DNA from 4 places in the Methylobacterium mesophilicum SR1.6/6 genome. Region 2 is predicted to be linked to each of the others. Evidence: riboswitches for the same ligand, from Rfam matches in the RefSeq annotation. Region 2 holds a riboswitch; each other region holds the start of a gene.
The links. Region 2 has a riboswitch for cobalamin ahead of MMSR116_RS32585 (TonB-dependent receptor). Riboswitches for the same ligand answer to the same signal wherever they lie in the genome.

Region 1 (4,667 bases), 340 kb from region 2:
GAACTCGGCGGTGAGGTCTTCCTGCGTCAGGCCGGAGAGGCACGCACCGGCGACCTCGACCGGCTCGGCGCGATCCGGTGCCCGACTCTGGTGGTTGCCGCGGCGCAGGACGCCCTGCGCAGCGTCGACGAGGCGCGGGAGATCTGGGATCGCATCCCGGGCGCGACCCTGACGGTGATCGACGGGTCGGGCCACATGCTGCCGCTTGAAGCCCCCGACGCCCTCGCCGACGCGATCGTGCCCTGGCTCCTGGCTCAGGCTTCGGGCGCCTCGACAATCGGGTCGTAGCGGGCGGCGTCGAAGCCCAGAAGGTTCCAGCTCTGGGCCATGTGGGGCGGGAGCGGCGCGCTCACGTCGACCGGCTTGCCGGTGCGCGGATGCGGGATGACGATCCGCCGGGCGAGGAGGTGGAGGCGGTTCTGGATGCCGCCCGGCAGCTCCCAGTTCTCGACAGAGAAGTATTTCGGGTCGCCCACGATCGGGTGGCCGATATGGGCCGCGTGGGCGCGCAGCTGGTGCGTGCGGCCGGTGACCGGCTTGAACGACAGCCAGGACAGCTTCTGGGCGGCCTGATCGACCATGGCGTAGTAGGTCAGCGCGTGGCTCGCGCCCTCGTCGCCGTGCTTGGCGACCCGCATCCGCGCGTCGGCGTCGGTGGGCTCCTCCTTGGCGAGGTAGGTGGAGACGCGTCCCTGCCGGACCCGCGGCACGCCCGCGGTGAGCGCCCAGTAGATCTTCCGCGCCGCCCGCGACCGGAAGCTCTTGGCCAGCGTCGCGGCGGCGAGCCGGGTCTTGGCGATGATCAGGCAGCCGGCCGTGTCCTTGTCCAGCCGGTGGACGAGGCGCGGCTTCTGGCCGTCCGGACCCGTGAGGGCGGCGAGCAGGCCGTCGACGTGCCGGACCGTCCCCGACCCGCCCTGGACCGCGAGGCCGAAGGGCTTGTTGAGGATCATCATGTCGGCGTCCTCGTAGAGGATCAGCGACCGGATGAAGGCGGCGTCGTCCTGCTCCCGGGCGGCGCTGCGCGGCCGCTCGGTGGGCTGGTCGAGGCGCAGCGGCGGCACGCGCACGCTCATGCCCGGCTCCAGCCGGTCGTTCGGCTTGGCGCGCTTGCCGTCGACCCGCAATTCGCCCTTGCGGACGATGGTCTGCACGCGGGTGAAGGGCAGGAGCGGGAAGCGGGCGGTGAGGAAGCGGTCGATCCGCATCCCGGCCTCGTCCGGCTCGACGGTCAGGGTCTGCACGCCGGAGGCGAGGGTCGCGGAGGCGGCGGCGCGCTGCTCGCGCCGGGTCGGACCGGGCGCGGGGGCAGAGGCGAGGGCCGGGGAGGGGGCCGCCGAGCGCTTGGCCGGCGGCCGGCCGCCGGGCTTGCCCGCCGCGGCGTCGCGCGGTGCGGCCGCCCGTCGCGGGCGGCTTCGGCGGCCGGCCGGCGCCGGGGCCGCAGCGGCCTGCGCGCCCCAGGGATCGCGCGCGCCGGCATCCTCGCCGCGGTTGCGGGCCGCGCGCTCGGCGGCGTCGCGGGCGCTGGTGCGCGGGCCCGTGCGGGCGCGGCCGTCGGCCTGGGCCTTGCCGCCCCTGAACTTGCTGGGGCTGGACTTGCCGGCCTGAGGCTTGCGCCCCGTCGGCCCGCCGCTTCTGGGAGGTCGTGTCGTCATGCTTCCGCCGGCACCCGTCTCCGCGTCGGACGGAGCGTCCGGGCGCATGGGCCGCGGCGTCGCGGACGTCCGGACCGATGGGATTGCCCGGCTGTAGCATCGCCCGCGCCGAGCGGCAAAGGCGGTGGGGCAGCCCGGTCCGTCAGGTCTCCGCGCGCCACGCGTCGCGGAGGCGGTCCTTCAGGCCGGCGGGGAAGAGGTCGGGACCGCCCGGCACGTCGAGCCCGTCCAGATCCCACCACCGCGCCATGCAGGCAGTGCCGGAATCCTCGTGGAAGACGAAGCGCTCCTGCCCGTCGAACCGTCCCGGCGGCAGGGCGACGGGGAACAGGAACAGCACCTCGTGCCCGACCTGCCCCTCGTGCGTGAAGATGTTCTCCATGACGCGGGGGCCGCCGAGCACCGAAACGGTGACGCCGAGCTCCTCCTGGAACTCCCGGATCAGGGCGCCCTCGACCCGCTCGCCGAACGCGACGCTGCCGCCGAGGGGCCGGACGCCTTTCAGCCGCCCGTCATCCGCGCGGACCTCCGCCACGAGCAGGCTGTTGCCGCGCCGGGGCAGACCCAGCGCTTTGACGCGAATCTCCGCAGGGGGCCGCCAGACCGTCATCCCGCACGGGCTAGCCCGTCGTCGGCGAGGCCGCAACGGCCCGGTGCCCCGCGCGCCGATCCACGGCAACAACCGGACACACGGTTGACGGCCCGCCCCGCTACGGCCAAGCTGTGCGCGACGGTTCCCCTCGGGGATCAAAAGGGAACGCTGTGAGGGGTTCGCCCCGAAGCCGCGGCTGCCCCCGCAACTGTAAGCGGCGAGCCCTTCACCACCACGTCACTGGGTCACCCCGGGAAGACGGTGCGAGGGCGGCGACCCGCGAGCCAGGAGACCTGCCGTCAGCCGTGGTCACACGCGAAACGCGCCGGGCGGGGTGTCCTGGCGGGTGTCGAGGCGACGCCAGTCCCGAGGGGAGGCGGCCGCCGAGGCCTCGTTCGCGGTGACGTGCCACAGCAAGCGCGCCCGCGACGCCGTTCCCCATGCCCGTCTCCGCCGTCCCGAACCCCTCGAGCCCTGTCGCAGGACGCCGTCGCGCGCCCGCACAGGCAGAGGCTACCAGACAGCGAGCGCATTGTAATGTTATTACAATGCTTGTAGGACGCGGGGGCCGGCGCGCGCCGCGCACGGACCGCTTTCCCCATGTCTCCATCGACCCATCGCTCCTGCCTCGGCGGGCGGGCCCCGCTCTGCGGCGTTCTCCTCGCGCTCCTCGCCAGTCCGGCCGCCGCACAGGAGGTGGTCACGCTGGATGAGCTGTCGGTCGCGGGCGCGGGCGGCGACCCGAGCCGCCTCCCGCCGAACGGGCTCAACCTGCGCACGCCTGACCGGACCGCGAGCCGCCTCGGCCTGACGCCGCTGGAGACGCCGGCCAGCCTCGACATCGTGTCGGGCGAGACCGCGCGGCTGCGCGGCCAGGACACGATCGCCGAGGCCGTGACCCAGGACGCGACCGGCATCACCACCATCGCGGCGCCCGGCAACGGCAACGGCGCGTTCACGTCCCGCGGCTTCGCCGGCCCGAACTCGATCCAGCAGCTCTACGACGGCACGCGCTTCTACGTCGGCGCCAACACCGTGACCTTCCCGTTCGACACGTGGAACGTCGAGCGGATCGAGGTGCTGCGCGGGCCGTCCTCGGTGCTCTACGGCGACGGCGCCATCGGCGGCGTCATCAACGTGGTGCCCAAGAAGCCGGTCTTCGTGCCGATCAACGCCGCCCGCGCGGTGATCGGCACCGACGGGGTCGCGCGGCTCGCCCTCGATTCCGGCGGCCCGCTGGGCCAGGCTGAGTACGGCGACACCTTCGCGTACCGCCTCAACGTCAGCGGCAACCGCGCCGACGGCTGGATGCGGCCGGAGGGCGATTTCCGCAACCTCGCGGTCTCCGCCGCCCTGCTGTTCCGGCCGAGCGCCGACCTCGCCTTCACCCTGAGCCACGATCTCGGCTACCAGGAGCCCGCCCGCTACTGGGGCACCCCGCTGGTCGAGGGACGGATCCCGGATCTCATCCGGTTCAACAACTACAACGTCCGCGACGCGAAGATCACCTGGGCCGACAACTGGACCCAGCTCAAGACCGAGTGGTCCCCCTCGGCCGACATCACGATCCGCAACACCGCCTACCGGCTGACCAGCCGGCGCCACTGGCTCGACGTCGAGCAGTACAGCTACAACCGCGGCACCGGGCTCGTGGACCGGGGCGACTACCTGGAGATCTACCACAGTCAGGAGCAGGTCGGAGACCGTCTCGACGCGACGTTCCGAGGCGACCTATTCGGCCTGCGCAACCAGTTCGTGGCCGGTTTCGACGTGAATCACATCGACTTCCGCCACACAAACAACTTCTACTTCGACCAGACCACGAGCGTGCCGCTTACCGGCTACGATCCGGGCCTCTTCCCGCAGAACGGCCGGGCGCGCCCGGCCTACGCGACGCAGACGAGCCAGGCCTCTGTCTTCGCCGAGGACCGGGTGATCCTGTCGGACAAGCTCTCGTTCCTCACGGGCGTGCGCCTCGACGTGCCGACGCTGAACCGCGAGGACCTGCAGACGGGATCGCGGTTCGAGAAGACCTATCGGGCGCTCGGCTACCGGTTCGGCCTCGTCTACAACCCGACGCCGGACAGCGCGCTCTACGCCCAGTACAGCTTCGCCACCGACCCGGTGAACAGCCTGATCACGCTGTCGCAGTCGCTGGCGGGCTTCAAGCTCGCGACCGGCGATCAGGTCGAGATCGGCGCCAAGGGGCTGGCCTTCGACGGCGCCCTCGAATGGACCGTCGCGGGCTACCGGATCGTCAAGGACAACCTGATCTCGGCGATCCCCGGCCAGCCGACGCTGTCCACGCAGGTGGGGAGCCAGTCCTCGCAGGGCTTCGAGCTGGCGCTTGGCTGGCGCTTCGCGCCGGGCTGGCGGCTCGACGGCAACCTCGCGCTCCTCCACGCGCAGTACGACCGGTT
Region 2 (4,667 bases):
GACGGCGTGGTTCCAGCCGGTCGCGACGGCGGTCTCGTAGGCCACCGGACGCAGGTCGGGACTGGGGGCGAGAGCGATGGCGCCCCGCTCCGTTGCAAGACCCATGCGTCCGTCCGGCAGCGGCAACGTGGCCTCGTCGGGGTCGCGCATGAACTCGGCGATAGCCCCGAAGCTGCCGAGGCTCCAGGCGGTGCCGGGGTCGGACAACGCCTCGCGCAGCAGGGTCGTAACCGCGTCAGTCCGTGGTGGTGACGTCATCGCGTTCCTCCGTCTGAGCCCCGGACCGCACCCAGGGCAGGATGTATCGTGTTCCGTCGCAAGCCCAACCCCGCTCGGCCGTGACGCCGAACGCCCTGGCGAGCAGGACATCGCTCAGGGCCTTCTCCGGGCTGCCGTCGGCGATGAGGCGGCCATCGGCCAGCACGACGATGCGGTCGCAGAACCGGGCAGCGAGCGTCAGGTCGTGAAGCACGGCGACGACACCGGTGCCGTCCCGCGCGATGGCCCGAAGCAGCGCCATCGCGTCGAGCTGGTGCGCCGGGTCGAGGGCCGTGACCGGCTCGTCGACGAGAAGCCACGGCGCCTCGACCGCGAGCGCCCGGGCCAGCAGCGCGCGCATGCGCTCGCCCGAGGAGAGGGTCGGCTCGGCTCGGTCGGCGAGATGGAGGATGTCGGTGCGGGCCATCGCGCGAGCGACCGCGGCTTCGTCGGCGTCGGTCGGGGATGCGAAGGCCCGGCGGTGCGGCAGCCGTCCGAGCGCCACGATCTCGCGGACCGTCATCGGCCAGCCGACCCCCGCACCCTGGAACAGGGCGGCTATGTGGCGAGCCCGTTCGTCGCGGCCCATGCCGGCCAGCGGACGGCCTTCGAGGTTGGCTTGGCCGTGGCTTGGGGTAATCAGCCCCGCCAGGACGCGAAGGAGCGTGGTCTTGCCGGCCCCGTTCGGGCCCACCAGCCCGACGAAGCGGCCAGGCTGTAAGATCAGACCGATGTCCGAGAGGATGGTCCGGCCATCCAGCGTCACCAGGGCATCCTGCAGCCCGAGGCTCATGCCCGCCTCCCACGGCTGCGCAGAAGCAACACGATCAGGAACGGCGCCCCGACCAGAGCGGTCACCACGCCGAGCTTGAGTTCCGGCCGGGTGGCAAGCAGGCGCACGCCGATATCCGCCGCGAGGACCAGCACCGCCCCCGCGAGGCCGCTCGGCAGCAGGCATGCCCCAGGACGAGACCCGACGAGTGGCCGCATCAGATGCGGCACGACGAGGCCGTCGAACCCGAAGCTCTCCTCCGGCTTGAGGTTCGGGTTGCCGAAGAAGTTGGACGCCGGGAAGTTCTGGTAGAGCTGGCTGAGGGTCGGTGCCTTGAATCCCGTGCCCACGCTACCCTTCAGGCGCGTCTCGGTGCCGGGCAGGATGTAGCTCGGCGCGACGCGGAACGTGGTGGCGGGCCCGAACTGGTCGTTCTCGTCGTGGCGGATGTTGGCCACGAGCGCGGCGCGGTCGAAGGGCGTCAGTTGCACCTCGCCGTAGCCCGCCGTGTTGCCGTTGCGCGCCTTGAGGGTGCCGGCACCGAACGCGTTCGGATCGTTCGTCAGCAGGCTCTCCTCGTCGCGCTGCGCCCCGAACAGGACGAGGTTGCCGGGCGAGAGAAGGTAGTCGCCGCGGTACTCGTAGCGCAGGCGCTCGCCGAGGCCGGTCGTCGGTTGGATGGCGAACGGGTCGTACTCGTTCTGCTGCTGGCGGTTGAACAGGTTCGAGTAGTTGATCGCGAAGATGTTGTGAAAGCCGACGATGGGCGTCCATTCGGCCTCGTTGCGGGTGAAGAGCTGCTGCACGTCGGCGGCGCTGCGGACCGCGGACGGAAATGCCGGGAAGGTGCTGAAGTCCGTACCGGTGAACAGCAGGCGCGAGTTGATGAACCGCGTGGTCGAGTTGACCCGGAACGTGTCGGTGAACTGGTAGCCGAGCTTCGCCGAGACCGTCTCGTTGTCGTAGTAGTTCGGGTGGATCGGGCGGCCGAAGGGCACGAGGTCGCGCGGCGTGACGGGCGTCGCGGCTGCCCGGAAGTGCTGGATCGACACGGAGTAGTCGAAGCCGTCCTGCGCCCCGCTGATGCGGCCGAACTGGTTGAAGGTGCCGAACGATCCGCCCTCGGTCCGCAGGGTCACGCGCGTCGGTCCCTCGCCCCGCTTGGTCGTGAAGGAGATCACGCCGCCGATGGCGTCACTGCCGTAAAGGCCGCTCTGAGGCCCGCGCAGGACCTCGATGCGAGAGAGGTCGTCGGTCAGCAGCTGACCGAAGTCGAACGAGCCGTTCGAGTTCGAGGGGTCCGTGGCGTCGATGCCGTCGATCAGGACCTTGGTCTGGTTCGAGTTCGCGCCGCGGATGAACACCGATGTCTGCCCGCCGGGGCCGCCCGTCTGCACCACGTTGAGGCCGGGCACCTGTTGCAGGGCGTCCGGCACGGTGCGCCGCTGCTGGTCTTCGAGCACGCGGTCGGTCAGGACCGTGACGCTCGATCCCGTGGCGGCGATGGGCGTCGGCAGTCCGGTAGCGGAAACCGAGATCTCGGAGAGGCTGACCGCCGCCTCGGCCGCAGCCGCTTGCCGGGGGGCATCGGCGAAGGGAGCGGCCACCTGCTGGGCCAGGACCGGCGAGGCGGAGAGAACCACGCTGCCGATGCAGGACGAAACGAGCGCACGCCTGAGCGCGGGAGAGATGAAGCAGGACACGGGACGGCCTCGGGGGACGGCTGTGGCACGTCACCGCGAACGAGGCCTCGGCGGCCGCGTCCTCAAGGGAACCACGGCGCCGCGACACCTCCCAGGACACCCCGCCCGGCAAGCTCCGCGTGTGACCACGGCTGACGGCAGGTCTCCTGGCTCGCGGGTCGTCGCCCTCTCATCGTCTTCCCGGGCGAGGCCGCCCAGTGACGTCGTGATGAAGGACTCGCCGCTTACAGTTGCGGGGGCAGCCGCGGCATCGGCCGAGCCCTCACGGGCGTGACCTCACCACGTTCCCTTTTGATCCCCGAGGGGAACCGTCCCGTTCAAGCTAGGCTGCGGTGTCTCTATCCGTCAACGCATGAAAACAGGTTGTTGAGTCGTGTGTCTTCCGGGACGGATCGGTCGTTGTCCTAAGAGGTGCCCGTGAGTGGTCAGGGAGCATCTGCAGGTCTTACGTCGATACGGTCGAACCGGCCGAGGCGGTAGATCAGGAACGACAGGAGCCACGCCGCCGCGAAGAGGCCGACGATGCCGAAACCCAGCACGCCGAAATGGTCGTTGATCGCGGCCACCCGTTGCCAGAACCAGCCCTGGAGGTTGAGCTTGTCCGCCAGGAGGTTTAGCGCCTCCAGCGTGCCGACCACCAGCGCGACAGCCACCGAGACCAGAGTGATGGTGAGGTTATAGAACAGCTTCCGCATGGGCTGGACATAGGCCCAGCTGTAGGCGCCGAGCATCAGCACGCCATCGGTCGCGTCGATCAGGGTCATCCCAGCGGTGAACAGGGCCGGGAAGACAAGGATCGTCCAGAGGTCTGTGCCCTGGCTCGCCTGAGCGGCCGAGAGCCCGAAGAGGCTCACCTCCGTGGCGGTGTCGAAGCCGAGCGCGAAGAGCAGGCCCAGCGGGTACATGTGCCAGGAGCGCGTCACGAGGCGGAATAGCGGCCGCAGGATCCGGGCGAGCACGCCCTGGTTGGCGAGCAGCATGTCGAGGTCGGCCTCGACGTAGCGGCCGGTGCGCCGCACCTGTCGGAACGCGCGCCAGACGCCCACGAGGACGACGAGATTGACCAAGCCGATAAGGATGAGGAAGGCGGCCGAGACGCCGGTGCCGATCAGGCCGCCGAGTTCCCGGTAGCCTTCCGAGGCCGTGATCAGGCTGGTCGCGGCCAGCGCCACCGCGGCCGCGGCCACCACCACGACGGTGGAATGGCCGAGCGCGAACCAGAAGCCGACCGAGACCGGCCGCTGGCCCGCCTGCATCAGCTTGCGGGTGACGTTGTCGATGGCGGCGATGTGGTCGGGATCGACCGCGTGCCGTAGCCCGAAGACGTAGGCCAGCAGCGCGGTCGAGAGCAGGGCCGGCTGCCCCGCGAACAGGCTATAGGCCCAGGACCAAGCCGCGATGTTGGCCGCAATCAGGACGAGGTAGAGCAGACCGATACGGCGCCGGACGACGCCGGGTGCTGCGTCTTTGGATAGGACCATCCCTTTTATCATCCCCTATCCGTCCGACCTTGCCACGGCCACGCCACGGCGGCTTGCCGGGGCCCCGTCTCCCGCCTGCCCACCGGGTCGATGCACCTCCCGGCCAATGCTTGAGCGGCGCAGGAGCCTTTGCGCGTCTGCCGATGTCCAGATCACCCCGCCGCGCGGCTTTTGCACGGCACGGCGCGTCAGTTCAGTCGCGACGGCCTGGGCGGAGCGCCCCTGGTCTCGCATGATGGCTTCCAGCAGGGGCATCATGCCGACGACGTAGCGATGCGCCCGAGCCATCGAAGCACTCCGTCCGGCATCGCCGCATCGTTTGGGTCGGGCGCCATCACCGACCAGAGCCGGTATCGCGCGCTTCGCGGAGGCGTTCGCGATGACGCCGGATCGATGACGAGGCATCAGAACCGTCCGGCGATGGTGAGGCGCACGGCGGTGGGCTCGACCGGG
Region 3 (4,667 bases), 1.7 Mb from region 2:
TGGAAGCAGGCGAAGGATGCGGGTCATGCGGTCGCTTATTGGCAGCAGGACGATTCCGGGCGCTGGAACAAGAAGGCCTGACCGTGACCCTCAGCATCCGTCTCGCGGGCACCGCCCTCGCCCTAACTCTGGCGCTGGCCGCACCCGTGCGCGCTCAGGATGCACCGCACGGCCATCCACAGGGGGAGTCGCGGCAGGAGGCCCGGCCGGCGCCGCGCGGTCCGGAGGGGCGTCGTCTGCCGCCCGACTCGACGACCAAGCACAGCCTGACGCTTCCGGACGGCAAGACGCTCGACTTCACCGCCACGGCGGGAAGCCTGCCGCTCGTCGACGAGGCCGGCAAGCTGCAGGCCGAGATCGCCTACGTGGCCTACACGATGGCACCCGAGGCCGGTCGCGCGCGGCCCGTCACCTTCGCGGTCAACGGCGGCCCGGGCGCGTCGTCGGCCTATCTGAACATCGGCGCGATCGGCCCGTGGCGGCTGCCCGTCGGCAAGGACAGCATCAGCCCGTCGCAACCGGTCACGCTGACGCCCAACGACGGCACGTGGCTGGGCTTCAGCGATCTCGTCTTCCTCGACCCGGTGGGAACCGGCTACAGCCGCGCCGCCGACGGCAACGGCAAGAGTTACTGGTCGATCGACTCCGACGCCTCGACCCTGGCGGCGGTGATCGCCCGCTATCTGCGGGTGAACGACCGGATGGCGAGCCCGAAATTCTATGTCGGCGAGAGCTACGGCGGATTCCGCGGGCCCCTAATCGCCGAGAAGCTGCAGGAGGATATCGGCGTCGGCCTGTCGGGGATGGTCCTGCTCTCGCCGGTGCTCGATTTCGGCTGGCTCGAGACGCCGCGCGCCAATCCGTGGGGCTACGTGCTGAAGCTGCCCTCCCTGGCGGCCGGCGCGCTGGAGCGGGCCGGCACCGTGCCGAGGCCGAACCTGCTGGCCGACGCGGAAGCCTACGCGTCGGGGCCCTACTTGGCGGATCTCCTGAAAGGGCCGGGCGACGCGGCTGCGGTGGCGCGGATGACCGAGAAGGTCGCGCCGCTCGTCGGCCTCGACGCCGGCCTCGTCCGCGCCCAGGCGGCGCGGCTCACGACGCGGAGCGTCCAGCGCGAGATCGACCGGTCGGACGGCCGCGTGACGAGCGCCTACGACACCGGGATCACCGGTTGGGATCCGAACCCGGAGGCCGCGCAATCGAGCTTCGAGGATCCGCAGCTCACCGCCCTGCAGGCGCCGCTCACCAGCGCGATGCTTGATCTCAACGCGCGTACGTTGAAGTGGCCCGTACCCAACATGCGCTACGAGCTCCTCAACAACGCCGTGAACCGCGGCTGGTCCTGGGGGTCCGGGCGTCAGGCTCCGGAGGTGCTCTCGAACCTCAAGGGCGCGCTCGCCCTCGACGGGCGCCTGCGCGTCCTCGTCGCCCACGGCTTCACCGATCTCGTGACCCCCTACTACGCTTCGAAGCTGCTGCTCGCGCAGGTTCCCGCCTACGCCGCCGGCCGCCTCAGCCTTTCGGTCTACCCGGGCGGGCACATGTTCTACACGCGGCCGGATTCACGCACGGCATTCCGGACGGACGTGGAGCGGCTCTACGCGGACGCTGTCCGAGCGCGCGACGCCGAGAGCGCGCCGGCCGAGCGTTCCGCGGACCGGCCCTGAAGCCCGCCGGAATTTAAAGCGAAGCTGAGGGCCTCCGCGAATAGCGACAGATCCTCGGCCACCAAGGCAAGCGCGCCGGGTTACTTCAGCACGAGGCCGGCTGCCGGAATCGGGGCCATGCGGTCGTCGGCCCGGGCGGGCAGGAGAGTCGCCGCACGCGTGGCCGGCGAGCCAGGTCCCGTCGATCGAGGTCCTCGCCGGCCCGAAGCACGATCCGCGACATCGTCCCGATGGCGCCGCCCGGCGCAGACCCTGGATCCTGCGCAGGATTCCACCGCGTCTCCGTTGTGCGGAGGCTGTCATGCGTCTACAACGGTCCCGTGACGGTGCCCCGGCGACGGGGTGAAAAGGGAATGCGGTGAGGGGTGCGAACCTCGAATCCGCGGCTGCCCCCGCAACTGTGAGCGGCGAGTGCCTGCCAGAGTGCCACCGGAGCGATCCGGGAAGGCGGCCGGCGCGCAGAGCCGCGAGCCAGGAGACCTGCCGTCACGACAGGATCCCGAAATGCCGCCGGTGGGGCGGCTGGAGACAGGCAGATGACCACTTCGACCCTCGCCCCCGCCGCCCTCGGCACCCGCGTCGCCGAACGTCCGGTCGCCGTCGCCCTCGCGGCCGTCCTGGGTCTCGGCCTGCTCTTCATGGTGGGCTTCTCGCCGGCGATCGCGTTCCACAACGCGGCGCACGATTTCCGCCATACGCAAAACTTCCCCTGCCACTGACGCCCGCGTCCCAGGGATGATCATCCGGCTTCTGTCGGCGGCTCTGGCCGCCGGCTTCATCGCGGCTGCCGTCGTGAGCGGTCTCGAACTCACGCTGACCTCGCCGCTGATCCTCGCCGCTGAGCGCTACGAGCATGCCGAGCCCTCCCATCAGGCCTCGAAGGCGCTGCCGATCGTGCTCGCCCATGGCGGGCACGAGCACGCCACGCCCGAGGCAGCGCCGGAATGGCAGCCCGCGGAGGGCCTGCCGCGCATGGCCTTCACAGCCCTGGCGACCCTGGTCGGCGGCGTCGGCTACGCCCTGCTGCTCGGCGCCGTGATGCTCGCCTGCGGCCGCGAGCCGACGCCGCCGACCTGCCTCGCCTTCGCGATCGCGGGCTTCGGCAGTGTCGCCCTGGCGCCGGGCCTCGGCCTGCCTCCCGAACTGCCCGGCAGCGAGGCCGCGCCCCTGGCTGCCCGTCAGGCGTGGTGGGTGATGACCGCGGCGGCGACCGGCATGGGACTCTACCTCATCGCGATCCGCCGCTCGCTCATCGCGATCCTGGGCGGCCTCGTCCTGCTGATCGCGCCGCACGTGGCCGGCGCGCCCCAGCCCCCGACGGGCGCCTCCGAGCTTCCGGCCGCCCTCGCCGCCCAGTTCGCGGCCCGCTCCCTGGCGATCAGCTTCGTCTTCTGGGTCATGATCGCGCTCGGGTTCGGCTGGGCGTGGCAGGCCTTCGCCCGCGACAACGCGCGGGGTTCTGCCCGTGCCTGAGACGATCCTGTATGTCTGCACCACCTGCCGCCGGGAGGGCGACGATCCGGACGGACCCCGCGCTGGCGCCCGCCTGCTCGATGCCCTGAGGGCGCGGGTCGGCGACGCGCAGCAACTGCGCATCGAGCCGGTGGAGTGCCTCTCCGTCTGTAAGCGGCCCTGTACGGTGGCGGTGGCGTCGGCCGGCCGGTGGACCTACGTGTATGGCGATATGGATCCCGCCGCCTCCGCCGAGACGATCCTCGGCGGCCTCGGCGCGTACGCCGCCACGACGGACGGCATCGTGCCGTGGCGCGAGCGCCCGGCGGCGTTTCGCACCGGCGTCATCGCCCGCATTCCCCCCTTCCCCGAGCCCCGCCCGCTCCCGGCCGGCACCCTGGAGGCCGCCGAATGACCATCGTGTCTAAGATCCCCTGCACCATCGTCACGGGGTTCCTGGGAGCCGGCAAGACCACCCTGGTTCGCCACGTGGTCGAGAACGCCAAGGGTCGCCGCCTCGCGATTCTGGTCAACGAGTTCGGCGATGTCGGCTTCGACAAGTCGTTCCTGGCGGCCTGCGGCGTCGAGGGCTGCACCGAGGACGCCATCGTCGAGCTGCCCAACGGCTGCATCTGTTGCACGGTGGCGGACGACTTCGTGCCCGCCCTCGAGACCCTGCTCGCGCGCGCCGAGCCGCCGGAGCACATCCTGATCGAGACCTCAGGTCTCGCCCTCCCCAAGCCGTTGGTTCAGGCCTTCCAATGGCCGGCGATCCGCTCGCGCGTGACGGTGGACGGCGTCGTCGCGGTGGTTGACGGGCCGGCGGTGGCGTCGGGCGCCTTCGCGGAGGATCCGGCGGCCCTGGAGGCCCAGCGTGCCGCCGATCAGTCGGTGGACCACGACAATCCGCTGGAGGAAGTGTTCGAGGATCAACTCCTCTGTGCCGACCTCGTGGTGCTCAACAAGGCCGACCTGATCGACGCGCCGACACGCGCCCGCGTCCGCGCCGAGGTGGAGGGCCATCTGCCCCGCGCCGTGAAGGTGGTCGAGACCGCGAACGGCGTCATCGATCCCCGGGTGCTGCTGGGTCTCGGTGCGGCGGCCGAGGACGATCTCGACGCGCGGCCTTCGCACCATGGCGAGGGCGAAGACCACGACCACGACGATTTCGAGACCGTGGCGTTGCCGATCCGCCCGGCAATCACGGCCGGTGACCTCGCGGCCCGTGTAGAGCGGGCGGCGGGGACGGACGGTGTGCTGCGGATCAAGGGGTTCGCGGAGGTTGAGGGCAAGGCGATGCGCCTCGTGGTGCAGGGGGTCGGACGCCGCGTCGTCCACCACTTCGACCGGCCCTGGCGGGCGGGCGAACCGCGCGACGGCACGCTCGTGGTGATCGGCTTGAAGGGCTTCGACCGGGACGCGGTCGCCGCGGCGCTCGCGGGATGATGTCCGTCGCGCGCGCCCGTTCGGATACGCTCTGAGGGGCCGCCGCGATGCATCTGGTGCGCATCGATTCCGTTTCCCTCGACGAGGGTGAGGCAGCTGTGG
Region 4 (4,667 bases), 1.3 Mb from region 2:
GAGCTTCGGGTTGACGATGCCGTCCCGCGCTTGGCCGGAATTGGCCGGCGTGTCCGAGACGACGCTGGCGGAGTAGCCGTCCGCGCGGAAGCCGATCGAGGTGCGCAGCCAGTCGGTCCAGCGGACCCGGTTGTCGAAGTAGAAGGCCCCGCTCGTCTCCAGCACGCGATCGTCGAGCACCCCGGAACGGTACTGCCGGTTCGTGGTGTTGAACAGACCGACACGGATCGAGTCGGTCCGCGTCTGCACGCCGATCTCGTTCTCCATCGGGCGCCCGAACAGGTCGCCCTGGAAGATGTGCAGGGCCTCGCCGCCGCCGATAATGCGTTGATCGAGCTGGTGGAACTGGTCGCCATTGACCGGGTCGTTGAGGAAGTAGGTGAAATCGTTGAACAGGTTCAGCTGGGACCGGATGATGTAGGCCGAGGCCCGCGTCACGCCCGTATCGTCCGTCGCACTGAACTTGCCCGAGAGCGAGAAGCGCGAGGTGTCTCCGCCATCCGCGGGATTGATCGTGCCGTAGCGGCTGATGAGGCCAGAGACGACGGCGCGCTCGGGGATCTGGTTGGTCGCCGTCCACCGGGCTGCGTAGGCCATGCCGGTGATCGAGAAGCCGTCGAGCGGTGTGCCCTGGCTGTAGCGGGCCACCCCGTTGATCTTGCGCAGCGCGTCCGGGACGACCCACGGGCCGTCATAGACCTGCGCCTCGCCAGCCAGGAGCAGGTTGCCCTCGCCCAGCGGCACGGTGGTGATCGACAGGGCGCGCTTGTAGCCGAAGCTGCCGATCGATGTGAGGGCGACGTTCCTGGGTGTCGCGTCGAGGTAGTCGATCCGCACCGAGCCCGCGGAGGCGAAATCGCCGTCGCGCACGAAATACGGCCCCTTGTGGAATTCCACGGCACCGACAAGCTCGGGGATGAGGAAGTTGATGTCGGCGTAGCCCTGGCCGTGGGCGTGGGTGCGCATGTTGAGCGGCATGCCGTCGAGGAACAGCGCGATGTCGGTGCCGTGGTCGAGGTTGAAGCCGCGCAGGAAAAACTGATTGGCTTTGCCCTCGCCCGAGTGCTGTGTGACGATCAGCCCCGGCACCGCCTCCAGCACCTCGCCGGGGCGGGTCACGGGGCGGCTGTTGACCTGCGCACCCGTGATGACGCCGGAACTGGCGGAGTCCACCGGTGTGCTGATCCCGCCGATGCCGGTCGTGCCTCCGACATAGCCTGCGCTCGCGGACGGACCGGCTTGCGGAGCCATGGCCGCGGCGGTCTCCGCCGTGACCGAGATCTCCTCCAGCGTCGCCTCGGTGGTCGCCGCACGCGACGTGGATCGGTCCTGGGCTACAGCCGCTGATGCGAGTGCGGCGAGGCCGAGGCCCGACAAGGTCGAGAGCCGTCGGCCGGTTTGACGGTGGAACACGGGAGCCTCGGCAACGGCAGTGGCACGTCACCGCGAACAAGTCCGAGACAACCGCGTCAGCGCGGCTGTCTCGACACCCACCAGGACACCCCGCCCGGCGCGTTTCGCGTGTGACCACGGCTGACGGCAGGTCTCCTGGCTCGCGGGTCGCCGCCCTCGCACCGTCTTCCCGGATGGGTCTCATCCAGTGACGCGGTGGTGCTGGGCTCGCCGCTTACAGTTGCGGGGGCAGCCGCGGCCTTGGAGCAGGCTCCTCACCGCGTTCCCTTTTGATCCCCGAGGGGAACCGTCACAGTCAGGCTAGGTGATCGGCCAAAGCTTCGTCAACGCGACGAAGCGCGTTCCTGTGACGTGTGCCCTTTTGGCTGCGTTCGGGAGCGCGCCTTGTGGGAGTGGCCGGCCGCTCCCGCTGCGTGCAGTCCCGCTATTCAGCCTTGCGATGCCCGCGACCGTGCTGATCCTTGTCGGCACCTGCCGCCGCCGCGGCTTCCTTCTCGGCCTTGCCCGCCGTCGCCGTGCTCGTGGCGGCGTCGCTGGTTGCGCCGGACGGTGCGTTGGACGCGGCCGATTTCGGATGGCCTCTGCCCTCCGTCGGCGTCTCGGCTTTCCCACCCTCCATCACCACAGGATGGCCGGCATCGGCCTTGGCGCTTCCGGCCGCTTGGACCTCGGCCGTCTTCTGCTCCTGTGCGCTCCGCGTCGCATGGTGCTGGCCGTCACCGGACTGACCCTTCGCGGGATTCGACATCGTGACCTCATCTGTGCTGGTCACGCGGCAACGGCCCACAGCCGCCACAGTTCGGTGAGGTCGCCCGGTGCGACGAATGGCCGAACGCGGCGCGCGGCCTGCGCGGCTTCCCTGCCAGACAGGTCGTCGACATGCGCGGGCCCGGACGCGCTAGGGCGATCACCGTCGTCGTCTTCGGTCATTGCCGCCCGGCCGGTTCGAGCGGGCGGCAACCGCGCAGCCAGCCGCGGAACCCATGCTCTTGAGCAGTGTGAGCGCTCAAGACCGCACGAAGGCTCTGTCGCCGCCACCCCGGGCGATGAGATTGAGAGTGGCGACCGTCCGCTTCTCCACCAGCTGAGTCTGGAAACGGACGGGCCGCTTGCGGCCGCAAACCGGACAGCCACCTGTCTTTCCTTGCACGCGGTGCGCTGACCGAGATCGCGCCGCGACGTTCTTGAGCCGAGCCGGTTGCATGCGAGGCCGCTATGGAACAAAATGTGAACTCGTGGTCGGGCGCGGCGGGCGCTACCGTGGGCAGCGACATGTCACCTTCACGTTCCGGCCGCACGCTGTTCTTCTTCGAGAAACCCTCGGCGATGCGGCAGCTGCAGCGCTTCTTCCGCTCACCGAACACCGTCTGCGTGGCCGCCGAGGGGCACCTGCTGTCCGCCGAAGAGCCGGGCAGTATCCGACCCGAGTGGAAGCCCTGGCGCTTCGATGCGCTGCCCATCACGCTCGCCACGATCCCGGTCAGTTGCGGCACGAACCGGTCCGGGCAATCGCACGAGCCGAAGATCGCCGCCATCCGGCAGGCGCTGAGCGGCGTCGAGCGCGTGATCATCGCGACCGATCCCGGGCGCGAGGGTTCCATGATCGCCTGGGAGGTGCTGGAGCACCTCGGCTGGCGTGGCCGCGTCGACCGGATCAAGCTCGGCGCGCTCGACGATGTCTCGATCCGGCGCGCCTTCGCGGCCCTGGCCAAGGAAGTCGGCTCGGGCGAGCGCGACTACGCCGCCTACCTCGAAGCGCTGTGCAGGCAGTACGAGGACTACCACCTCGGGCTGAACGGCACCCGGGCCATCTCGCTGCGCCTGCGCCCGCCCGAGTTCCGGGAACCCTGGCGCTTCGGTGGCGTGCAGACGCCCACCCTCGCCATTCTGGCCGACCTGGAGGCGCGCATCCGCTCCTTCGTGCCGCAGGACTTCTTCAAGGTCGCCCTGCACCTGAGCACGCAATCCGGTGCCGAACTGACGCTGTGGCACGCCCCCAAGGATCGGATCTTCGACGCGGCCATCGCCGAGACGATCCGGCAGGCGGCCACGACCTGGTCGGGCCCCCTGGCGGTCGCGCACAAGGACGTGCGCCGCGCGCCCCCTCGTCTGTTCTCCAAGGACACCCTGGCGCGGCGCTGCGCCAAGCGGTTCGGCTGGGACCCGCAGCACACGGCAGGGCTCGCTCAGGAGCTGTACGACCAGGGTTACCTCAGCTACCCGCGCACGGAGTCCGAGTACCTGCCGGACGGGCAGGCGGGTGATGCCGCCGCGATCGTCGCCGCCATCGCGACCGTGCTGACCGACATGCGCGACGTCAGTCCGGGAGGCGAGGTGCCCCTGATCCGACGCGGGGCGAAGGGGCACTACGTCAAGGACCCGGGCGAGCACCATGCCATCGTGCCCCTGCGCAAGGTGCCGGAGCGCAGCCGGCTTTCGGCCGACCAGTTCCGGTTGTGGGAACTCGTCGCGAAGGCCTTTCTCGCCGCCCACCTGCCCGACGGCATCGACGCCCGAACGACCGTCACGGCCGAGGTCGGGACGCCGCTGGGCGCGAAGCGGTTTGCCGTTTCAGGCAGCGTCATCCGCGCCCCGGGCTGGCGTGCGATCTACGGCAGCGAGGCCGAACTCGAAGCGGACGTCGTGCCCGGCAAGGCCAAGCGCGAGGCCGAGGCCACGTCCGCACGCCTGCCACTTGTGAACGACGGGGAGGGTGCATCGGCCGCGGGCGCGGATGTCGCCACCGCGATGACCGAGCCGCCGCGGCGGATCACCCGCGGCGAGTTGCCGGTGGTGATGGGCCGGCTGATCGACCAGATCGATGATCCGGCGGTCAAGCGCGCCCTGGAGAACCCGGTCAACCCGAACGAACCCAAGGGCCTCGGCACGGCCGCCACCCGCGACACGATCCTACCCAAGCTCCTGAAGAGCCGTTACATCACGCTGGCCAACGGCAAGGATCCGGCCATCGAAGTGACCGAGGTCGGGCTGGCCTTCATGGCGGCGGTGCGACGCGTGTTCCCGGCCTATGGCGACCCGGTCGGGCGCGCCCTGTTCGAGGCGGAGCTGGCCGAGATCGGTCGCGCGACCACGCGGGCCGAGGCCATCGAGCGCGCCGACGCCTTCCGGCAGCGCACGCGCGCGCGCCTCGACGAGCTGATCGCCGCGATCTCAAGCTCGCCCGTCGTCAGCCTCGATCCGAGCCTGATCCCGCCAAGTCGGGCGGACGATCGGCCGCCGACGCCGGCCATGGT

Region 1: it holds a riboswitch for cobalamin, as region 2 does, so the genes downstream of both, MMSR116_RS21805 (TonB-dependent receptor) here and MMSR116_RS32585 (TonB-dependent receptor) in region 2, are expected to answer to the same signal.
Region 3: it holds a riboswitch for cobalamin, as region 2 does, so the genes downstream of both, MMSR116_RS15150 (CbtB domain-containing protein) here and MMSR116_RS32585 (TonB-dependent receptor) in region 2, are expected to answer to the same signal.
Region 4: it holds a riboswitch for cobalamin, as region 2 does, so the genes downstream of both, MMSR116_RS29550 (TonB-dependent receptor) here and MMSR116_RS32585 (TonB-dependent receptor) in region 2, are expected to answer to the same signal.

What each region holds. Positions count from the first base shown of each region.
Region 1 is NZ_CP043538.1:4,582,424-4,587,090, forward strand. Features, by position in the region: gene MMSR116_RS21790 (alpha/beta fold hydrolase) at 1-288, shown strand, start outside; gene MMSR116_RS21795 (RluA family pseudouridine synthase) at 255-1,655, opposite strand; gene MMSR116_RS21800 (NUDIX hydrolase) at 1,798-2,265, opposite strand; cobalamin riboswitch at 2,370-2,562, shown strand; gene MMSR116_RS21805 (TonB-dependent receptor) at 2,848-4,667, shown strand, end outside.
Region 2 is NZ_CP043538.1:4,920,048-4,924,714, reverse strand. Features, by position in the region: gene MMSR116_RS23345 (DUF6925 family protein) at 1-258, opposite strand, end outside; gene MMSR116_RS23340 (ABC transporter ATP-binding protein) at 236-1,051, opposite strand; gene MMSR116_RS23335 (iron chelate uptake ABC transporter family permease subunit) at 1,048-2,169, opposite strand; partial or broken gene MMSR116_RS32585 (TonB-dependent receptor) at 2,221-2,637, opposite strand; cobalamin riboswitch at 2,853-3,059, opposite strand; gene MMSR116_RS23330 (HoxN/HupN/NixA family nickel/cobalt transporter) at 3,159-4,214, opposite strand; gene MMSR116_RS23325 (TonB-dependent receptor) at 4,619-4,667, opposite strand, start outside.
Region 3 is NZ_CP043538.1:3,184,323-3,188,989, reverse strand. Features, by position in the region: gene MMSR116_RS15160 (DNA polymerase III subunit chi) at 1-81, shown strand, start outside; gene MMSR116_RS15155 (S10 family peptidase) at 84-1,667, shown strand; cobalamin riboswitch at 1,975-2,169, shown strand; gene MMSR116_RS15150 (CbtB domain-containing protein) at 2,204-2,386, shown strand; gene MMSR116_RS15145 (CbtA family protein) at 2,403-3,140, shown strand; gene MMSR116_RS15140 (DUF1636 domain-containing protein) at 3,133-3,534, shown strand; gene cobW (cobalamin biosynthesis protein CobW) at 3,531-4,565, shown strand; gene cobN (cobaltochelatase subunit CobN) at 4,613-4,667, shown strand, end outside.
Region 4 is NZ_CP043538.1:6,195,459-6,200,125, forward strand. Features, by position in the region: gene MMSR116_RS29550 (TonB-dependent receptor) at 1-1,251, opposite strand, end outside; cobalamin riboswitch at 1,522-1,719, opposite strand; gene MMSR116_RS29555 (hypothetical protein) at 1,838-2,161, opposite strand; gene MMSR116_RS29560 (type IA DNA topoisomerase) at 2,686-4,667, shown strand, end outside.